4 regions of the Rhizobium sp. ERR 942 genome follow, and region 1 is predicted to be linked to each of the others. Evidence: predicted binding sites of a transcription regulator. Region 1 holds the regulator's gene; each other region holds the start of a gene.

Region 1 (4,483 bases):
AAAGCTGTAGTTTTGCGTGGGGACGGCGGCGAGTGCCTAATTTGGAGGCATCCGAGCAGCGGAAAGAGGGTGGGGACGTTGCTGCGCTCTCGCAGCCTCGCCCTGTTGTTGCCACGAATATCTTGCCCGCCGAAGTGCAGCGACGGGAACGGACGCAGGACCAGACGCGGCTGACATCCCGGCTATTGCGGGTATCAAGCCGCATTCGGCTTGGCACCTTCGGATTGATCGAAGAGGAGGCGGCCCATGGTCGCGCGGTCCTGCTTGCGCCGATCTATATCGGCCTTGGTGCAATTTTCTGGTTCAAGGCTGGCAGCGATCCGCCTCCACAGGCTGTTCTTGCAGGCCTGTTGGTCTTTACCTGTGGCTTTGCGCTCATGCGGGAGGCAGGCAGGCTGTTTCGCCATCTGCTTTTTGCAGGCATGCTCCTTTGCCTGGGCATGGCGCTGGCGCAATGCGAGAGCTGGCGGGTTTCTACCGTCATGCTCGATTCGGCCGTGACCACGACCGTGACCGGTCAGATCGAACGACGGGAATCCTATGACAATGGACGCTGGCGCTACGTCGTTCGCGTCGAGGCAACGGAAAAACCTTCCATTCGCCGCGCGCCGCAGCGGGTTACGATCTTCGTGCGCAAGCAGGCGGAGCCGTTCGATCTCGGTGATCGCATCCAGGGTAGGGCGCGGTTGACGCCGCCGGCCGGACCGGCCTTGCTTGGCCTCAACGATTTCGCCTTCAGTTCCTATTTCAATGGTATCGGTGCGAACGGCTTTGCCTACGGAACGCCGAAATTATTGTCTCCGGCCGGTGATAACGCCGCCGGTGCTCTGATGGATATGGCCGATATTTGGCTCGCCGGGTTGCGTAACAGCATAGGCGACAGGATCAGGCAAACCTTGCCGGGAGATACCGGCGCCTTTGCCGCGGCGCTTGTCACCGATGAGAGACGCGCAATCTCCAAGAATACGACGGAAGCGCTGAGAATTGCCGGCCTGACCCATATCATTGCAATTTCCGGTCTGAACATGGCGTTGTCGGCCGGCATTTTCTACATCGGCCTACGCTACTTGTTCAGCCTGTTTCCCGGCGTCGCGCAGGCCTGGCCGACCAAGAAGTTCGCAGCCCTCGGCGCGCTTCTCACCGTAACGGCCTATTATCTCATCTCCGGCTTCGGTGTATCCGCCGAGCGTGCCTTCATCATGATGGCGATCATGCTCGCGGCCGTGCTTTTTGATCGACCATCCATCAGTCTGCGCAACGTCGCACTTTCTGCCATTGTCATTCTCGTACTGTCGCCGTCGCAAGTGCTCGGCCCGAGCTTCCAGATGTCTTATGCCGCAACGCTGGCGCTGGTGTCGGGCTATTCGCTATGGAAGCGGCGGCGACATCGCGAAAACATTTTGCCGCGCGTCCGTCTATTAAGTCCGCTATTGTTCGTCATGCGCTTCTTCGCAGGCGTGACGTCGACCTCGTTCATCGGCGGCGCGTCGACGGCTATCTTCTCGATCGAGCATTTTCACCGGTTGGCGACATATGGGCTCGCCGCCAATCTCGCTGCTATGCCCATCGTCTCCTTTATCGTCATGCCATTCGGCATGGCGGCGATGCTGCTCATGCCGCTCGGTCTCGACGGGCCTTTCTGGAAAGTCACCGGAGAGGGACTGGAACTCGTTATCATGATCGCAAGAACCGTAGCTGGTTGGGGAGGTGACATTACCTTCGGTCGCCAGCCGACCTGGCTGATGCCCACATTCATTATCGGCTTCCTGATCATGAGCATATTGCGGACCCGGCTTCGCCATCTGGGCCTGCTATTATCGCTCTTGTCCATGGGCTTGGCGGCATTCGGATCTGGCGTACCGAAACCCGACCTGATGATCTCCGAAGATGGCGTTCTGGTCGCGTTGCGCCAGGACGATATACTCGCGACCAATCGTGAGAAACCGCAGGCCTTCATTTTCGAACAATGGCAAAAGGCACTGGTTGCGGCGGAACATCAGCCTCCGACCATGCTCTCGGCTGACAGCCGACTTCCACAAATCGGCAAGGCAGATCGTTATAAGCGATTGAACAGTGAAGAACAGAGGGCGGTCCGCACCGCAATGGAGGAGGCCTTGGACCGTACCATGCAGGGCAGTTTCGCCTGCCAGAAAGGAGCATGGTGCGCAGCCATCCTCGAAAACGGCGCGATACTGGTTACGATCGAGAACGCAGCCTATCTACCCTCAGCCTGCAATATGGCGAATATCGTCGTAACGCCAATCCGAATGCGGCTGAACCACTGCCGTTCCGGAGCGATGCTCATAACCGGTGCGACATTGCGCAAAACCGGCTCCATCGAAATGATACTTACCGCAGACAGGCCCATTATCTCAGCCGCATTCGAGAACCCGCAGCGTCCATGGACCAGGCATCGAACCTATGATTGGCGCACTGGCAAATTCGACGCGCCAATTGCGCCAGCGTCACCCGTCGTCGACAATTCACCGGTTAGTGATAGCGACGAATAAGGCCAACGAGCTTGCCCTGAACTTTGACGCGGTCCGGCCCGAAGATGCGGGTTTCATAGGCCGGGTTTGCGGCTTCCAGCGCGATGGAGGCACCCTTGCGGCGGAAGCGCTTCAGTGTCGCTTCTTCGTCGTCGACGAGTGCAACGACGATATCGCCGGGATTGGCCGTCGTCGAATTGCGGATGATGACGGTATCGCCGTCGAAAATTCCGGCATCGATCATCGAATCCCCTCGAACTTCAAGCGCATAATGTTCGCCGGATCCGAGCATGTCGGCGGGAACGGTAATGTCGTGCGTATTGTTCTGGATGGCCGAGATCGGAACACCGGCAGCGATGCGGCCCATCACGGGCACCGACGCCGAGCCATTGTGATCGTCATTTGCCACCTTCGACGGAGCGGGCGGGGCAACGGGCTGCGGCTTTCCGAGGCTGCCCTCGATAACGCTCGGAGAAAAGCCGCGGCGCTGCTGCAGGCTCGGATTATAGGCGTCGGGAAGCTTGATGACTTCGAGCGCTCTGGCCCGGTTCGGCAGCCGGCGGATAAAGCCCCGCTCCTCCAGTGCCGTAATCAGGCGATGAATACCGGATTTCGATGCCAGATCCAGTGCATCCTTCATCTCGTCGAAAGATGGCGGAACCCCGGATTCCTTCATGCGTTCGTGAATGAAGAGAAGCAGTTCCTGCTGCTTGCGCGTCAACATCGTCTTGGAACCCCAGAATCAAGAAAAGCTGTGAAACAAATCCAGAACGGACACTATATGTTCCATATGTGTTCCGCAAGTACTTAAATTTCGGTAAAGCCTTGTGAGGTCAGTTAAATAATTACCATTTGCGAATGGATCGGCTCCGAACATCGGCGCGCTGTGTCTCCGTTAACCTGCAGAAAAATAAGAGAAATGCCGCTCTACTCGCTTCCGAGACTTTGTCGTCAGCCCGTGCGCCGAGCATTTGGATGAACGTGCCGCGCGGCTGCATGAGCCAGCCATGGCAGAGAATCAGCAATCACGTTTGCGAGATTGCCTTCGATCCATGTCGTGTGCTCCGGGTGTTCCATGCTTCCATCTTGAATTGCGCGGGGGATGGGCGCAAATCTGCTTCGGCAAGCAAACAGGAGAAGCCATGATTTCGTCTCCGCATCCGCTGGATCATCTCGTGCTGCCGACCGTCGATATCGCTCTGGCACGCGAGCGCCTCGGCAAGCTCGGTTTTACAGTGGCTCCAGATGCGCGCCATCCCTTTGGCACGCAGAATGCTTGCGTCTTCCTTGCCGATAAAACCTATTTAGAGCCTCTGGGCGTGGCATCGATGGAGCAGTGCGAAAAGAGCATCTTGGATGGCAACGTTTTCGTTGCTCGTGACCAGGCTTATCGCTTCCGGGTCGGCGAAAATGGCTTTTCGGCCGTGGTATTCGGTACGGATGACGCGGTGGCGGATGACGAGCGCTTCAAAGCAGCTGCGATTTCGGCGGGGCAGATGCTGGATTTCTCCCGTCCCATGAAGATGCCGGATGGAACGGAAACCACGGCCGGTTTTCGTCTTGCCTTCGCCGCCGATCTGCGCGCGCCGGATTTTCTCGCTTTCTGCTGTCAGCGCATCAATCCGCTGCCGGCTGACCGCAGTGTGCTCGAGCGTCACGAAAACGGCGTGACTGGTATCGCGCGGGTAGCGCTTTGCGCGCCGAAGCCGGCGGCCTATCGCGGCTTCTTCGAGGAGCTTGTCGGTGGCCCGCGCATTATGGAGCATTCCTTTGGCCTGACGATCAAGGCCGCCAATGCCGATCTGGAGATTTTGACGCCGGAAGGAATGGAGGCATTCTATGATCTACCTGTTCGCACGAATGATCCGGGGCTCAGAGCACGTGCAATCCTTTTCAAAACGCGCGATCTTTCCGTGACATCGTCGCATTTCACTGCTAACGGCGTCACCTATACGCGTAAGAACAATCGTCTATTGGCGAGGTTGGCACCCGGT
Region 2 (4,483 bases), on a different contig from region 1:
ACACCAAGCAATGTGGTCTTCATCTCTGCCATCTGCAAGAGGAGCATGGCTTTTTGTTGACTTGCTTGTCGATTAAAAGCGCGGCAAAACGGCACAATGAGCCAGTCCGAGAGCCAAACCTCCCCTTCCCGCCCTGCCCGTCTGCGCCGCTCCATCTTGAGCGTTCCCGCCATCAACCGCCGTGCCCTGGACAAGCTTTCGAGCCTGGATTGCGATGCCGTCATCTTCGATCTCGAGGATTCCGTTTCGCCGGAGAAAAAGGCCGAGGCGCGGGAAAATCTGCGGGCCTTCTTTGCCGCCTCCCCGCTTCCCGGCAAGGAGCGAATCATCCGCATCAATGCGCTTTCCTCGAACTTCGGTGCCGAGGATATGGCGCTGGTCGTGGAGCTGGAGCCGGATGCGGTGCTGCTGCCGAAGGTGGATGAGCCGCAGGATGTGACTGGTGTCAGTGACCGGCTTGCGGAAGCCGATGCGCCGGAAGACTTGCGCATCTGGGCGATGATCGAGACGCCGCGCGGCATCCTGAATGCGGCCGCGATCGCCGAGGCTGGCCGCACGGCCGGCAGCCGGCTCGATTGTTTCGTCGTCGGCCTAAACGATCTCAGGAAGGAAACGGGCGTCCTGCCGCAGCCCGGCCGTCCCTATCTCGTGCCCTGGCTGATGCAGGTGATATTGGCCGTCAGCGCTTACGGCCTCGAGGCCATCGACAGCGTCTTCAACGATTTCAAGGATACTGAAGAATTCGCGGCAGAATGCGGCCAGGGGGTTGCCATGGGCTTTGCCGGCAAGATGCTGATCCATCCGAGCCAGATCGAAGCCGCCAACTGGCATTTTGGCCCTGACAAGGCCGCTGTTGCCGAGGCGGAATCCATCATCGCCGCCTTCGCCGCACCGGATGCCGCCACTCTCAATGTCGTGAACCTCGGCGGGCGGATGGTGGAGCGGCTGCATCTTGTCCAGGCAGAGAGACTCGTCCATAAAGCTCGCCTGATCGAGCAGCGCTCTTCGGGCGCCGCCGGAACGCCCCGTAGCGATGTGTGATTGCTAAATACAAGAAAGATGCCTTGATGAAACTCTACCGCTTTCTCACCGGCCCCGATGACGCATCCTTTTGCCACAAGGTAAGCGCGGCGCTGAACAAGGGCTGGGAGTTATACGGCTCGCCGACCTATGGCTTCAATTCAGCAAGCGGGCGGATGGAATGCGGTCAGGCTGTCGTCAAGGACGTGGCCGGCAAGGATTACGATCCGGATATGAAGCTTTCCGAGCAGTAAGCACCGGCTGAAATTCTCATTCTTCCCGATCGTCTTGCGGCCGGGACCGATATCAGCGATCCGTCGCTTCCTCGGCGCTCGCCTCGATGCGCTCCATGTCCTCGTCGCTCAGGCCGAAATGGTGGCCGATCTCATGGATCAGGACATGGGTGATGATGTCGCCGAGGGTTTCTTCGTTCTCAGCCCAGTAATCGATGATCGGCCGGCGATAGAGGCGGATCTTGTTGGGCATGTCCCCCGTCTGGGCGGTGAAGCGCTCCGAGATGCCGCGGCCTTCGAAGAGGCCGAGCAGGTCGAAGGGCGTTTCCAGCGCCATGTCCTCGAATACCTCGTCATCCGGGAAATCTTCGATGAGGATGACGAGATCACCGGTGAGCGAACGGAATTCGTCTGGCAGGTGGCTGTAAGCCTCCATTGCCAGGGATTCGAATGTACTGATGGAGGGCGAGTGGCGATCCCGCCAATCTTCGCTCTGGTCGACGCGAGCCATGAATATTCCTTCCTTGGCTGGTCATATAGAGACTTTACGCCGCTTTTACGAGTGTAGATTACGGCAGAGGAATATTTTCTCATGAAATGGTGGTTGACTCTTTCTGCAAGCTCTGGAATCCATAAGAACATAACAGGAACATTATCGATCTGGAGTGAACGTCATGGCCGAGGCTGCCGTGGCGCGGGAAACGCTTTTCGCCCTGCGTGAAACCATTGCCCGACTGGAAGGCAGGCCGATCCCGGCACTGGCCGCTGCGGCGCATGAAACGCTGACAGACAAGCCGGCGAGGCAGATGGCGGCTATTGCGAAATCCCTGCCTATTCAGCCTATGCGTGAACAATCGCTCCTTCCGATCGGTGTCGACGAGCTTGATGCGGCGCTGCAAGGCGGTTTGCCGCTCGATGCGCTGACGGAAATCCGCTCGCTCGGCCTCCGCGATGCCGGTGTGGCCAGTGGTTTTGCCCTGGCGCTTGCCGCGCGGCTGCATGCGCAAGCTTCGGATACGGTCCCGGCCAAGTCTCCGGTTCTGTGGATCGGCGATACGGTCGCGACGATGGAGGCTGGCCTGCCCTATGCCATCGGCATCAGCGATTTTGGGCTGGAGCCTCAGGCTTTTCTGCAGGCGTCGCCCCGCAAGCTGGACGATGCGCTCTGGGTGGCGGAGGCGGCGCTTGGCAGTGCTGCCTTTGCCGCCATCATACTGGAAGTACGCGGCAATCCCGCCCGTTTCGGCCTGACCGAAAGCCGGCGGTTGGCGCTGAGGGCCAAGGCGGCGGGGCGGCCCTTATTTCTGTTGCGACAGGGAGGCGAGGAGGAAGCAAGCAGCGCCCTCTTCCGCTTTTCCGTCGAACCCGCGCCTGCGCAGGCGCGGCCCCTGCCGGATGGATCGGTGCTTGGCGGCAGCATCGGTCACCCGGCCTTTCGTCTGACCTTGGAAAAGAGCCGAAACCCAGCGCCTCTTTCCATAACCTTGGAGTGGAATGCCCATGACCGCCGCTTTGCCCCTGTCTCCGATGTTCAGCACCCTGCCTTTCCCGGCGAACACGCAGCGCATTCTGGCGCTGACCTTTCCGCATCTGCCGACCGACCGGATCGCACGCAAGCGCTGGGGTCTGTCCTGGCGTTCGACAGGCAGGCTTGAAGCGCCGCCGCTCGCCTGTGCCGGCAAGCTCAACAATGCCATGCGGCTGACCGCGCTCAACGAACGGGCTGAAATGATCGGCTTGAAACAGGGGCAGGGCGTGGCCGAGGCAAAGGCGATCTGTCCCGATCTCGATGTCGTCGAGGAGGATCCGGCGGCGGATCGCAAGCTTCTGGAAGCGATCGCCGACTGGTGTGACCGTTATACGCCGCTGGTGGCGATCGACGGCAAGGACGGGCTGTTTCTCGACATTACCGGCTGCGCCCATCTCTTCGGCGGTGAAGAGGCGCTGCTCGAGGATGTCTTGATCCGGATTTCCCGGCTGGGCTTCGATGTGCGCGGCGCCATTTCCTCCGCACCCGGCCTCTCCTGGGCCGTTGCCCGCTTTGACGAGAGCCGTATCGTTCCGCCGGAGGCCATGGAAGAGGCATTGGCGTCGCTGCCGGTCGCATGTCTTCGGCTTGGCGAGGAGACTATTGCAGCCTTGCAGAAGATGGGCCTGAAGCAGGTGGGCGATCTTCTGGCCGCACCACGAGCGCCGCTTGCCCGCCGGTTCGGCGCGCAGCTGCTGCTGCGGCTCGATCAGGCTGTCGGTCTGGTCGAAGAGCCGATCTCGCCGCGCCGCCCGGTCGCGCAATTGTCGGCCGAGCGCCGGCTGGCCGAGCCGGTGCAGGCCGAAGAGGATATTCTTCAGCTTGCCCGCCAGCTTGCCGAAAGCCTGAAGCCGGGGCTGGAAGCCCGCGGCATCGGCGGTCGCTCCTTCGAGCTCCTGCTCTTCCGTGTGGATGGCGCGGTCTTCCGTATCGCGGCCGGCGCATCGCAGCCGTTGCGTGAGCCGAGCCGCATCGCCAGCCTATTCACTGAGCGCTTTGGCGCCATTCATGACGATCTCGATGTCGGCTATGGTTTCGAAATCATCCGCCTGAATGTGCTTCAGCATGCGCCCTTCGATGCCATGCAAGGCGATTTTGTCGGAGGAGATCGTCAGGAAGGCTCGCTTGCCGCCTTTGTGGATCGCGTGGCCGCCCGGCTGGGGCCGGACTGCCTGCAAGGGTTCGAGCTGCGGCAGAGCCATATCCCCGAACGAGCTGTGCGGCCGCTGCCGGCGATGACCATCCTTAGCTCGAAGCCGCGCACAGGTCAGGAGGATGCTGGCCATGGCTTCTTCCGCGGCGAGCGGCCGCTGCGGCTGTTTCGCATGCCGGAACTGGTCGAAACCATTGCTGCCGAAGTGCCCGATGGCCCGCCCCGGCAATTTCGCTGGCGGCGGGTCATGCATCGGGTCAGCCGGGCCGAAGGGCCGGAGCGGCTTTCGGCGGAATGGTGGCTCGAGGAAAGGCAAGAACCTGACCGCGATTACTTCCAGGTCGAAGATGAGGAAGGCCATCGTTTCTGGTTGTTCCGAAAGGGGCTCTATGGCAGAGGCGCCACGACGCCTGACTGGTACATGCATGGAGTCTTCGCATGAACGCGCGTCCGAGTTTCCACGAACCCGTGCCCTTCTTTGAGATCGGGGTGAGAACGAATTTCTCCTTTCTCGAAGGTGCCTCGCATCCAGAGGAAATCGCGGCGCAG
Region 3 (4,483 bases), on a different contig from region 1:
ACGGCAGTGCGGGCGATGCGAATTACGGCGTGATCGGATCGGGCTATACCAATTATCGTCAGCCGGACCCCCATATAGCCGAATTCATCCGCGCCGCTCTCGGCGATGCGAAAACCGTGTTGAATGTCGGTGCCGGCGCAGGCTCCTATGAGCCGGTCGACCGGCAGGTGACGGCCGTCGAGCCGTCTGCGTCCATGCGCGCCCAACGACCGGCGCATCTCCCGGTCGCAATTGACGGAACGGCGGAACATCTTCCTTTTTCCGACTGGAGTTTCGATGCGGCAATGGCGACCTTCACGGTGCATCAATGGTCTGATCTCGACCGAGGGCTTGCCGAGATGCGGCGCGTTACCCGCGGCCCCGTCCTGGTATTGAGCTGCGATCCGCATCTGCTGGAACGGTCGTGGCTACACACCTATGCGCCTGAAATGATTGCGGTCGAGGGACGACGTTATCCGGAGATGGATAGGATCGCGACCGCACTCGGCGGCAATGTGGAGATCAAGGCGGTGCCGATCCCGCTGAATTGCGTCGATGGTTTCGGCGAGGCCTATTATGGCAGACCGGAGCGAATGCTTGATCCCGGCGCGCGGCTTGCCAATTCGGCATGGAGCTTTGTCGATGCCTCCGTTGGCGAGCGTTTTGTCGCCGAGCTCGGCCGCGATCTCACCGACGGATCCTGGGATCGTCGTTATGGCGCGCTTCGCACGCAGCCATTCTTCGAAGGCTCGCTGCGTCTCATTATCGCCAGACCATGAGGAGAGCGCCGTGAGAGACGAATTGCGCATACTCAAGTCCTTGGCCGGGCCGTTTCCCTCGTTCGAGGCGGATCTGACACCTGACAATCCGCGAGACTTGTTTTCCGACTGGCTGCGCGATGCCATCGAGGCTGATATCAAGGAGCCGCATGCCATGGTGCTTTCCACGATCGACGAGGATGGCGCACCGGATGCTCGTGTTCTCATCCTGAAGAACCTCGACCAGCGTGGCTGGCACTTCGCAACATCAGGCAGGGGGCCGAAGGGCCGGCAGATTGCCGCCAATCCCTCTGTGTCACTCACCTTCTATTGGCCGCAGCTCGGACGGCAGGTGCGATTGCGCGGAATGGCGTTTCAGGCCGAGGCGCATGAGCGCCATGCCGATTTCCGTGCACGCGCGCCGGGCGCCAAGGCGATTGCCCTGACCAAGCGGCAGAGCGAGGTTCTGGGTTCGTCGCAGGAGCTCGATGATGCATTGGCACTGCAGCATCGGCGGTTGCGGGACGAGCCCGATCTTGTTTCTGCAAATTGGGCGCTTTTCATCGTCATGCCGCATGAGGTCGAATTCTGGCAGGGCGATTCAGAGCGCCGCCACCATCGCTTGCGATATCGGCGTGAAAAGGCGGGCTGGCTGAAGGAGCGGCTCTGGCCTTGATGATTTTCGCTATGATGGCCGGGCTTCCGGTTCCCTTAGCTGGCACTATTGCCGTTTCCATACTAGCGGTTCGCCCGTATGTTTCCTCCATCGGACGAACAGCGGGCTTTCCGTCTTCGCCTGTTTGTTGCTCCGGGTGGAGAGGTTAGTCAGCCATCTTGACCGGTGGAATGGCAGATTATCATCCCTCAGATGCCGAGATCGAGCTGCGGCTGTGATCTCCCACTATCTGTCTCTTCGTTCGTCAAAGACGAAAGCGTGATGCCGAGCAGCCGGATTGGCCGCGTGAACGGGTGGACGGTTGCCAGAAGCGCCGACGCTGTTTCGAGGACAGCGCCGACGCCGGCGACCGGCAGGGAGCTTGTCCGACTACGTGTCGCCTGGGTAAAGTCCGAATATTTGATCTTCACGGTCACCGTCTTGGCGCTGAAACCGCCTGTTTCGCAGTAGCGCCAAACCTTCTGCGCAAGCGGCCGCAGTTCCGCCGTCGCCAGCTCTAGATCGTCGATATCCTCAACGAATGTGTCTTCTGCGCCTATGGATTTGCGAACCCGGTCCGGCTTTACCTGGCGCTCGTCGATGCCGCGGGCGATACCGTAGAAATAAGGGCCTGCCTTTCCAAAATGCTCCTGAAGGAAGGCGAGCGATTTCGATTTCAGATCTAGTCCGGTTTCGATCCCATATTTGTGCATCCGCTCGGCTGTCGCCGGCCCGACGCCATGGAATTTCTTGACGGGAAGCGTTTCGACGAAGGCGGGGCCATTCCTTGGCGTAATGACAGCCTGGCCGTTCGGCTTGTTGAGGTCGCTTGCCATTTTGGCGAGGAATTTGTTGTAGGAAATGCCGGCCGAAGCATTGAGGCCGGTGACCTGCTTGATCTTGGTCCGGATCTCCAGCGCGATCTCGGTGGCGATTTCCGTCCCCTTGTGGTTCTGGGTGACGTCGAGATAGGCTTCGTCGAGCGACAGCGGCTCGATCATCGAAGTATATTCGGCAAAGATCTCGCGGATCTGCTGCGACACCGCCCTGTAGACGTCAAAGCGCGGCGGCACGAAAATCAGGTCCGGACATTTGCGTTTTGCGGTAACCGAAGGCATCGCCGAGTGAACGCCGAAGGCGCGGGCCTCGTAACTTGCGGCCGCCACGACGCCGCGTGCAGCCGACCCGCCGACCGCAAGCGGCTTGCCGCGCAGCTCCGGATTGTCCCGCTGCTCGACCGATGCATAGAATGCATCCATATCGACATGGATGATCTTCCGGACAGTGGTCGAGCTGGTGTCGTTCATGGCGGTCTCGGTCATTACACAGTAGGTTCAGCGCGGTCCGTTATTGCGGAGGCTGAAACAAATGCGGAACATATCATCCTCGATGACGATATCAAACCGGCTCGGTTGTCTTGCTAGGGAGAGGCGAGGAAATTGCCGCAGGCCAGCCATGCCGCAAACGGTACCTTGAGATGCGCGCAAGGCTTCTTATCTCTTGTCCGTCCCCCAATACGGAGCCTTGAGATGGGCCAAATCGCTACCGATCCACTTTCCGACTTGCTTATGGAGATCCTCCCGCCCGAGCGTGACGAGGAATCCCGAGCCGATGGCACTGCGTGTCTGTGCTGCCGCAGGCTGCGGTCGGCGAGGAAGATGGACGAAGACGGCTGCGGCATATGTGACGAATGCCTGGCTCCATGATCGACGGCGCGCCGCAGCTGCTGCCCGCCGAATTGTCGGGCTTCGAACATGCGCTTGCGAAGCTGCCTGACGGCTATTCGGAGGGGCATTTTCAAGGTCGCCCCTGGGGTGTGACGGTCAAGCGATCGGCCGACGGCAAACGGATCTGGCTCTATGGCGAGGAGCTTGGCGGGACCGATGTCGTCAGTTTCAATCTCTATATGCTCTCCGCAGCAAGCCTCACCCTCAAGCCCTGCGAAATGTCCTCGTCGAAGGTCATAGATTTTGTTTTGGGCTTCCTGCCGGCCCCGATGCGGCATCCAGTCTAAGCACGGAGTTGTGTTACGACCGACAACAGGTCCTTCTGCTTCAGCGGGTGGAGAGCGGCGGCGGAGGCGGCTGCGTGGTTGAGCCGGGACCGAGCGAGCGCTGGACCATCACGGTATCGGCCCAGCGGCCGTAGCGATAGGCAACAGCCGGCAGCAGGCCGACGCGAACGAAGCCGAAGCGTTCGTGCAGGGCGAGCGAAGCGACGTTGTCCGCGTCGATATAGCCGATCATCTGTCGGAAGCCGGCCGCCGCGCAGGCGTCGATCAGTCCGCGCATGAGCAGGCTTCCGACACCCTGGCCGACATGGTCGTGATGCACATAGATCGAATGCTTGACGGTATAGCGATAGGCCGGGCGCTTGCGGAACAGCACCACATAGGCATAGCCGACGACCTTTTCACCCTCGATCGCGACGACATGCGGAAAGCGGCGGTCCTTCAAATTCTTGCGCCGTTCGCGCAGATCGTCCGGCTGCGGCGTGTCGCTATCATCGACCCCGGCTTCGACCCCGCGGTGAATATGACGGCGATAGATAGCCAGCATGGCATCGACGTCGCTCTCCCGGGATGGGCGAACGATGATTGTTTTATCCTGCTTCATGTCCGAACCTGAATTTCCAAGCCTATTCCGCGACAACGTAGGTATAGAGCCGGATTTTGCCGGATGCATCGATCTCGCGATAGAGGCCCTGGATCTCCACCTCGAAGCCGGGGAAGGTGTTGAAGCAGGTTTCGAACATTTTGAGATAGTCGATCATGGGCTTTGCCTGTTCCGTCAGGCGCTCGCCGGGCACGATGGTTGCAATCCCCGGGGGATAGACGACGAAGGGTGTCGTCGCGATGCGGCCGGCAATGGCGTCGATCGGCAGATAGTCGACATCGTTGCGCACCAGGCAGCGCGCGGCATCGTGCGGCGACATGGCGATCGGCGGCAGGTGTTCTGCGGAAAATTGCTTCGTCTGCAGGGCGCTGACATCGGCCTGGCGAAAGAAATTGTGCATGTCGGCGCAAAGATCCCGCAGGCGCACGCCCGCATAGCGGCCGGGACGGCGGCGGTAGAATTCCGGAATGGCCTCT
Region 4 (4,483 bases), on a different contig from region 1:
CGCGGCCGATCTGGCGACATTCCGCGAGGGCCTGAACACGCTCGGCCTCGGCGAAATCGCACTGCAGTCCTTCGGCGACAATAACAGCCTTCTTGTCCGCGCCCAGCGCCAGGACGGCGGCGAAGAGGCGCAGACGGCGGCAGTGACCAAGCTCAAAGCCGAAATCGTCAAGATCGACCCGAGCGCGACCATCGAAGGCACCGATGTCATCGGTCCGAAGGTTTCGGGCGAGCTTGCCTGGGCCGGAATCCTGTCGGTCGTGATCGCCAGCCTGGCGATGCTGTTCTACATCTGGTATCGCTTCGAATGGCCGTTCGCGGTCGGCGCCATCGTGACGCTGGTGCTCGACGTCACCAAGGCGATCGGCTTCTTCGCGATCACCGGCCTCGATTTCAACCTGACAGCCATCGCCGCGATCCTGACGCTTGTGGGATATTCGGTGAACGACAAGGTCGTGGTCTATGACCGCATGCGTGAAAACATGCGGCTTTACAAGTCGATGCCACTGCGCGACATCATCGACAAATCGATCAACGAGACCCTGGCGCGAAGCCTCTATACCAACGCCACCGCCTTCCTGGCGCTGGTGCCGATGGCAATCTGGGGCGGCAGCGCCGTCTCCAGCTTCGCGATCCCGATGGTGTTCGGCATCCTCGTTGCCGGCGCCTCGTCGGTCTTCATCGCGGCGCCGATCCTGCTGTTCCTCGGCGACTGGCGCCGCCGTCATGCCAAGCCGGTTGCCAATGAGACGGCATCGACAGACGGCAAGTCCGGTAAGGACAACAAGCAGATTCCTGCGGCATAATAAATGAAACGAGGACATGCCCGCCTTCCGGGCATGTCCTCCACCGCCCTACGAAATCGGCGGCATATGCAAAGGCAAGCCCGGACGCGGCGCCGTAATCTTTTCCACGACACCGTTTTCCTGTTCGCTGACGAGCAGATGTTTGCCGTCGACGGTAAAAGCAATATTAGCTGGGCGCGCGCCGTCCGTGCGGATATGACCGGCCATTTTTCCCTCGGCGTCCACCATGGAAATTTCACCCAGGCCGTACATGGCGCAGTAAAGCATGCCACTGCGATCAAAGGCGAGGCCGGCCGGCCCGCGCAGCGCGTTCACGGCGGGCGATGTCATCGACTGGACAAACATTTCCTGCCTGCCGCCAACGACCTGCCGATAGATTTTTCCAGTCAGTGTTTCACTATAATAGAGCAATCCATCGGCATCGAAGGCAATGCCGCTCGCAAAGAGCAGACCGGCTGCGAGGACACGGATGACCCGTCCCTCAGCCGGATCGATCTGATAGACGCAGCCATTGTAAGCCGCCTTGAAGAAATCGGGATGGATGTGGCCGCCTTCGAGAAGATTGGCAAGACGGATGCCGGAATCAGTCATATAAAGCAGGCCGTCGGGTCCGAAAGCGAGTGCATTCGGATGCAGAAACGGACCATCCGCGCTACCCTCGATGACTTGCAGGACGCGGCCTTGCGCCGATAATCTGACAAGGGAATTCTCCGGGCCGTTGGCTACCCAGAAACATCCGTCGCCATCGACCGCAATCCCCATCGGCCGGCCGCCGACCCGGCAAAGTTCCTGCGGTACGCCGCTTGCGTCGAAAAGTTTCAGACAGCGGCGACTGGCATCCATTTCCACGACCGCCAGGCGGCCGTCCGGCAAAGCCACGAGGCCGCTAGGCAGACGCAGCCCGGTGGCAATCGTTTCGTTCATGTTTTGAAACCTTCATTCTACGCATTACGAAGCCCCAAAAACTCAAAATGCTGCGCCGGAATGATACATAAGCACGAAGAAGATCCTTTTCGAGCCGGACGAGTGCAAATCCGGATAAGATTCTTGCGCCGGAGGTCACATCCGCGTGCAGGCCCTGTTCATCTTGACAGGCTTTGGCGATTCGGAACATCCATAGAACGTCCCTATATTTTCGCGCTTGCGATTCGCCGCATGCCGCGCTCCGCCTGCTGCCGGAGGTACTCAGGAGAGTTGATGACCGCCGCCTATCTGGAAAAGCTGAACCCGGAGCAACGGCTGGCGGTGGAACATGGCACGACGGCAGGCGACGGTCATATTGCCGGGCCGCTGCTCGTCATCGCCGGGGCCGGCTCCGGCAAGACGAATACGCTTGCCCATCGCGTCGCGCATCTAATCGTTAGAGGTGCGGACCCGCGCCGCATCCTGCTGATGACCTTTTCGCGCCGCGCTGCCGCCGAGATGGGCCGTCGCGTCGAGCGGATCTGCCGCGAGGTGCTGGGTGCGAATGCCGGCATTAACGCCGACGCGCTGGCATGGAGCGGCACGTTCCACGGCATCGGCGCACGTCTGCTCAGGGACTATGCCGAGCAGATCGGCATCGATCCGGCCTTCACGATCCACGACCGGGAAGATAGCGCCGACCTGATGAATCTTGCACGCCATGATCTCGGCTTCTCGAAGACGGAGAACCGCTTCCCGACGAAGGCGACATGCCTTGCGATCTATTCACGCTCCGTCAATGCGGAAGCACCGCTCGACGGCGTGCTGCGGGATTATTTCCCGTGGTGCGCCATGTGGGAGCAGCAGCTGCGTGATCTCTTCGCCTCTTATGTCGAGGCGAAACAGGCGCAGAACGTGCTCGATTACGACGACTTGCTGCTCTATTGGGCGCATATGCTGCAAGAGCCGCTGATCGCCGAGGATATCGGCAGCCGCTTCGACCATGTGCTTGTCGACGAATATCAGGACACCAACCGGCTGCAGTCCTCCATTCTGCTGGCTCTCAAGCCCGATGGCCGCGGACTGACCGTCGTCGGCGACGATGCGCAGTCAATCTATTCCTTCCGCGCCGCGACCGTGCGCAACATTCTCGACTTCCCGAAAGCCTTCACGCCCTCGGCCGATATCGTGACGCTCGACCGCAACTACCGTTCGACGCAGCCGATCCTTGCTGCCGCCAACGCTGTAATCGATCTCGCCTCGGAGCGCTTCACCAAGAACCTGCGCACCGAACGGCAAAGCACGGAACGGCCGCGGCTGGTGACGGTGCGCGACGAGGCCGATCAGGCGCGCTACATCGCCGATCAGATACTGGAAAATCGTGAGGGCGGCGTAAGGCTGAAGCAACAGGCAGTGCTATTCCGCACCTCCAGCCATAGCGGCCCGCTGGAAGTGGAACTCACCCGGCGCAACATTCCCTTCGTCAAGTTCGGTGGGCTGAAGTTCCTCGATAGCGCTCATGTCAAGGATATGCTGGCGGCGCTTCGCTTCGCCCAGAACCCGCGCGATCGCGTCGCCGGCTTCCGCCTGATGCAGCTCTTGCCCGGCGTCGGCCCCTCCACGGCGCAGCGCGTGCTCGACCAGATCGGCGAAGAGGCAAGCCCGATTACCGCACTCACCGAACTGCCGCCACCGCCGCGCACGGGCGACGACTGGACCGCCTTTGTCGAGACGATGCGGGAGGTCAAAAGCGGCAAGGCCGGCTGGCCGGGGGAAATCGGCCTGGTTCGCCAATGGTACGAGCCGCATCTGGAACGCGCGCATGAGGATGCCGCGACCCGCCAGGCGGATCTCGTCCAGCTCGAACAGATCGCCGCGGGCTACGGCTCGCGCGAGCGCTTCCTCACGGAATTGACGCTTGATCCACCTGACGCCACGAGCGATCAGGCCGGCGTGCCGCTGCTGGACGAGGACTACCTGATCCTGTCGACTATCCATTCCGCCAAGGGCCAGGAATGGACGAAGGTCTTCATCCTCAACGCCGTCGACGGCTGCATCCCCGCCGATCTCGCGGTCGGATCATCGGCCGAGATCGAGGAGGAACGGCGGCTGCTCTACGTCGCTATGACCAGGGCGAAGGACAATCTCGACCTCGTCATTCCGCAGCGCTTCTTCGTGCACGGCCAGCATGCGCAGGGCGACAAGCATGTCTTTGCCTCGCGCACACGTTTCATTCCCGCGACCTTGCTGCAGTTCTTCGAGGTTTGCGGCTGGCCGCAGGCACGGGCCGAAAGTGCCGCCGCGATCCGGGCGCGAGAGGTACGCGTCGATGTGGGGGCGCGGATGCGGGGCATGTGGCGGTGAGTTTGGCGGTTGTGAGCAGCAGGTCAGGCATGTTTTGTGATGCCGCCTCTTTGTGCGTGGCCCCTCACCCTAGCCCTCTCCCCGCAAGCGGGGCGAGGGGACGACCTCATCAAGCGGTAGGCCTCTCCTCAAAGTGGAGCCGCTTGGGGCACCAATCCCCCTCTCCCCGCCTGCGGCAGGGCTATCGCATATGGAGGCGGATGAGCACCATAAGCTCCTTCTCCCCTTGGGGAGAAGGTGGCCCGAAGGGTCGGATGAGGGGGTTATCGATTTGAATTCATGGATTTTTGTGGTGTTGGTGGGCACCCCCTCATCCGCCTGGCGGCACCTTCTCCCCGCTGGGGAGAAGGGGGACAGCGGCGATCTCCGCTCATATGCGATACCCCTGCCGCCTGCGGGGAGAGGGCTGGG

What was found. Region 1 encodes LexA, which represses DNA repair genes until DNA is damaged. Its sites were predicted from a motif close to TGTTCNNNNTGTGTTCNG; they were not measured.
Region 2: the regulator LexA is predicted to act here: its motif matches at 1,888-1,905, upstream of FBZ97_RS20620 (metallopeptidase family protein).
Region 3: the regulator LexA is predicted to act here: its motif matches at 2,753-2,770, upstream of dinB (DNA polymerase IV).
Region 4: the regulator LexA is predicted to act here: its motif matches at 1,912-1,929, upstream of FBZ97_RS24690 (ATP-dependent helicase).

What each region holds. Positions count from the first base shown of each region.
Region 1 is NZ_VIUA01000003.1:769,393-773,875, forward strand. Features, by position in the region: gene FBZ97_RS16410 (ComEC/Rec2 family competence protein) at 33-2,510, shown strand; gene lexA (transcriptional repressor LexA) at 2,491-3,213, opposite strand; gene FBZ97_RS16420 (VOC family protein) at 3,632-4,483, shown strand, end outside.
Region 2 is NZ_VIUA01000005.1:108,400-112,882, forward strand. Features, by position in the region: gene FBZ97_RS20610 (CoA ester lyase) at 97-1,041, shown strand; gene FBZ97_RS20615 (DUF1737 domain-containing protein) at 1,068-1,274, shown strand; gene FBZ97_RS20620 (metallopeptidase family protein) at 1,327-1,764, opposite strand; gene FBZ97_RS34785 (hypothetical protein) at 1,928-2,908, shown strand; gene FBZ97_RS20625 (DNA polymerase Y family protein) at 2,949-4,376, shown strand; gene FBZ97_RS20630 (error-prone DNA polymerase) at 4,373-4,483, shown strand, end outside.
Region 3 is NZ_VIUA01000009.1:230,918-235,400, reverse strand. Features, by position in the region: gene FBZ97_RS30000 (class I SAM-dependent methyltransferase) at 1-758, shown strand, start outside; gene FBZ97_RS29995 (pyridoxal 5'-phosphate synthase) at 769-1,413, shown strand; gene dinB (DNA polymerase IV) at 1,602-2,699, opposite strand; gene FBZ97_RS29985 (hypothetical protein) at 3,083-3,406, shown strand; gene FBZ97_RS29980 (GNAT family N-acetyltransferase) at 3,447-4,007, opposite strand; gene FBZ97_RS29975 (Orn/Lys/Arg decarboxylase N-terminal domain-containing protein) at 4,030-4,483, opposite strand, start outside.
Region 4 is NZ_VIUA01000006.1:281,286-285,768, reverse strand. Features, by position in the region: gene secD (protein translocase subunit SecD) at 1-805, shown strand, start outside; gene FBZ97_RS24695 (SMP-30/gluconolactonase/LRE family protein) at 854-1,729, opposite strand; gene FBZ97_RS24690 (ATP-dependent helicase) at 2,003-4,072, shown strand.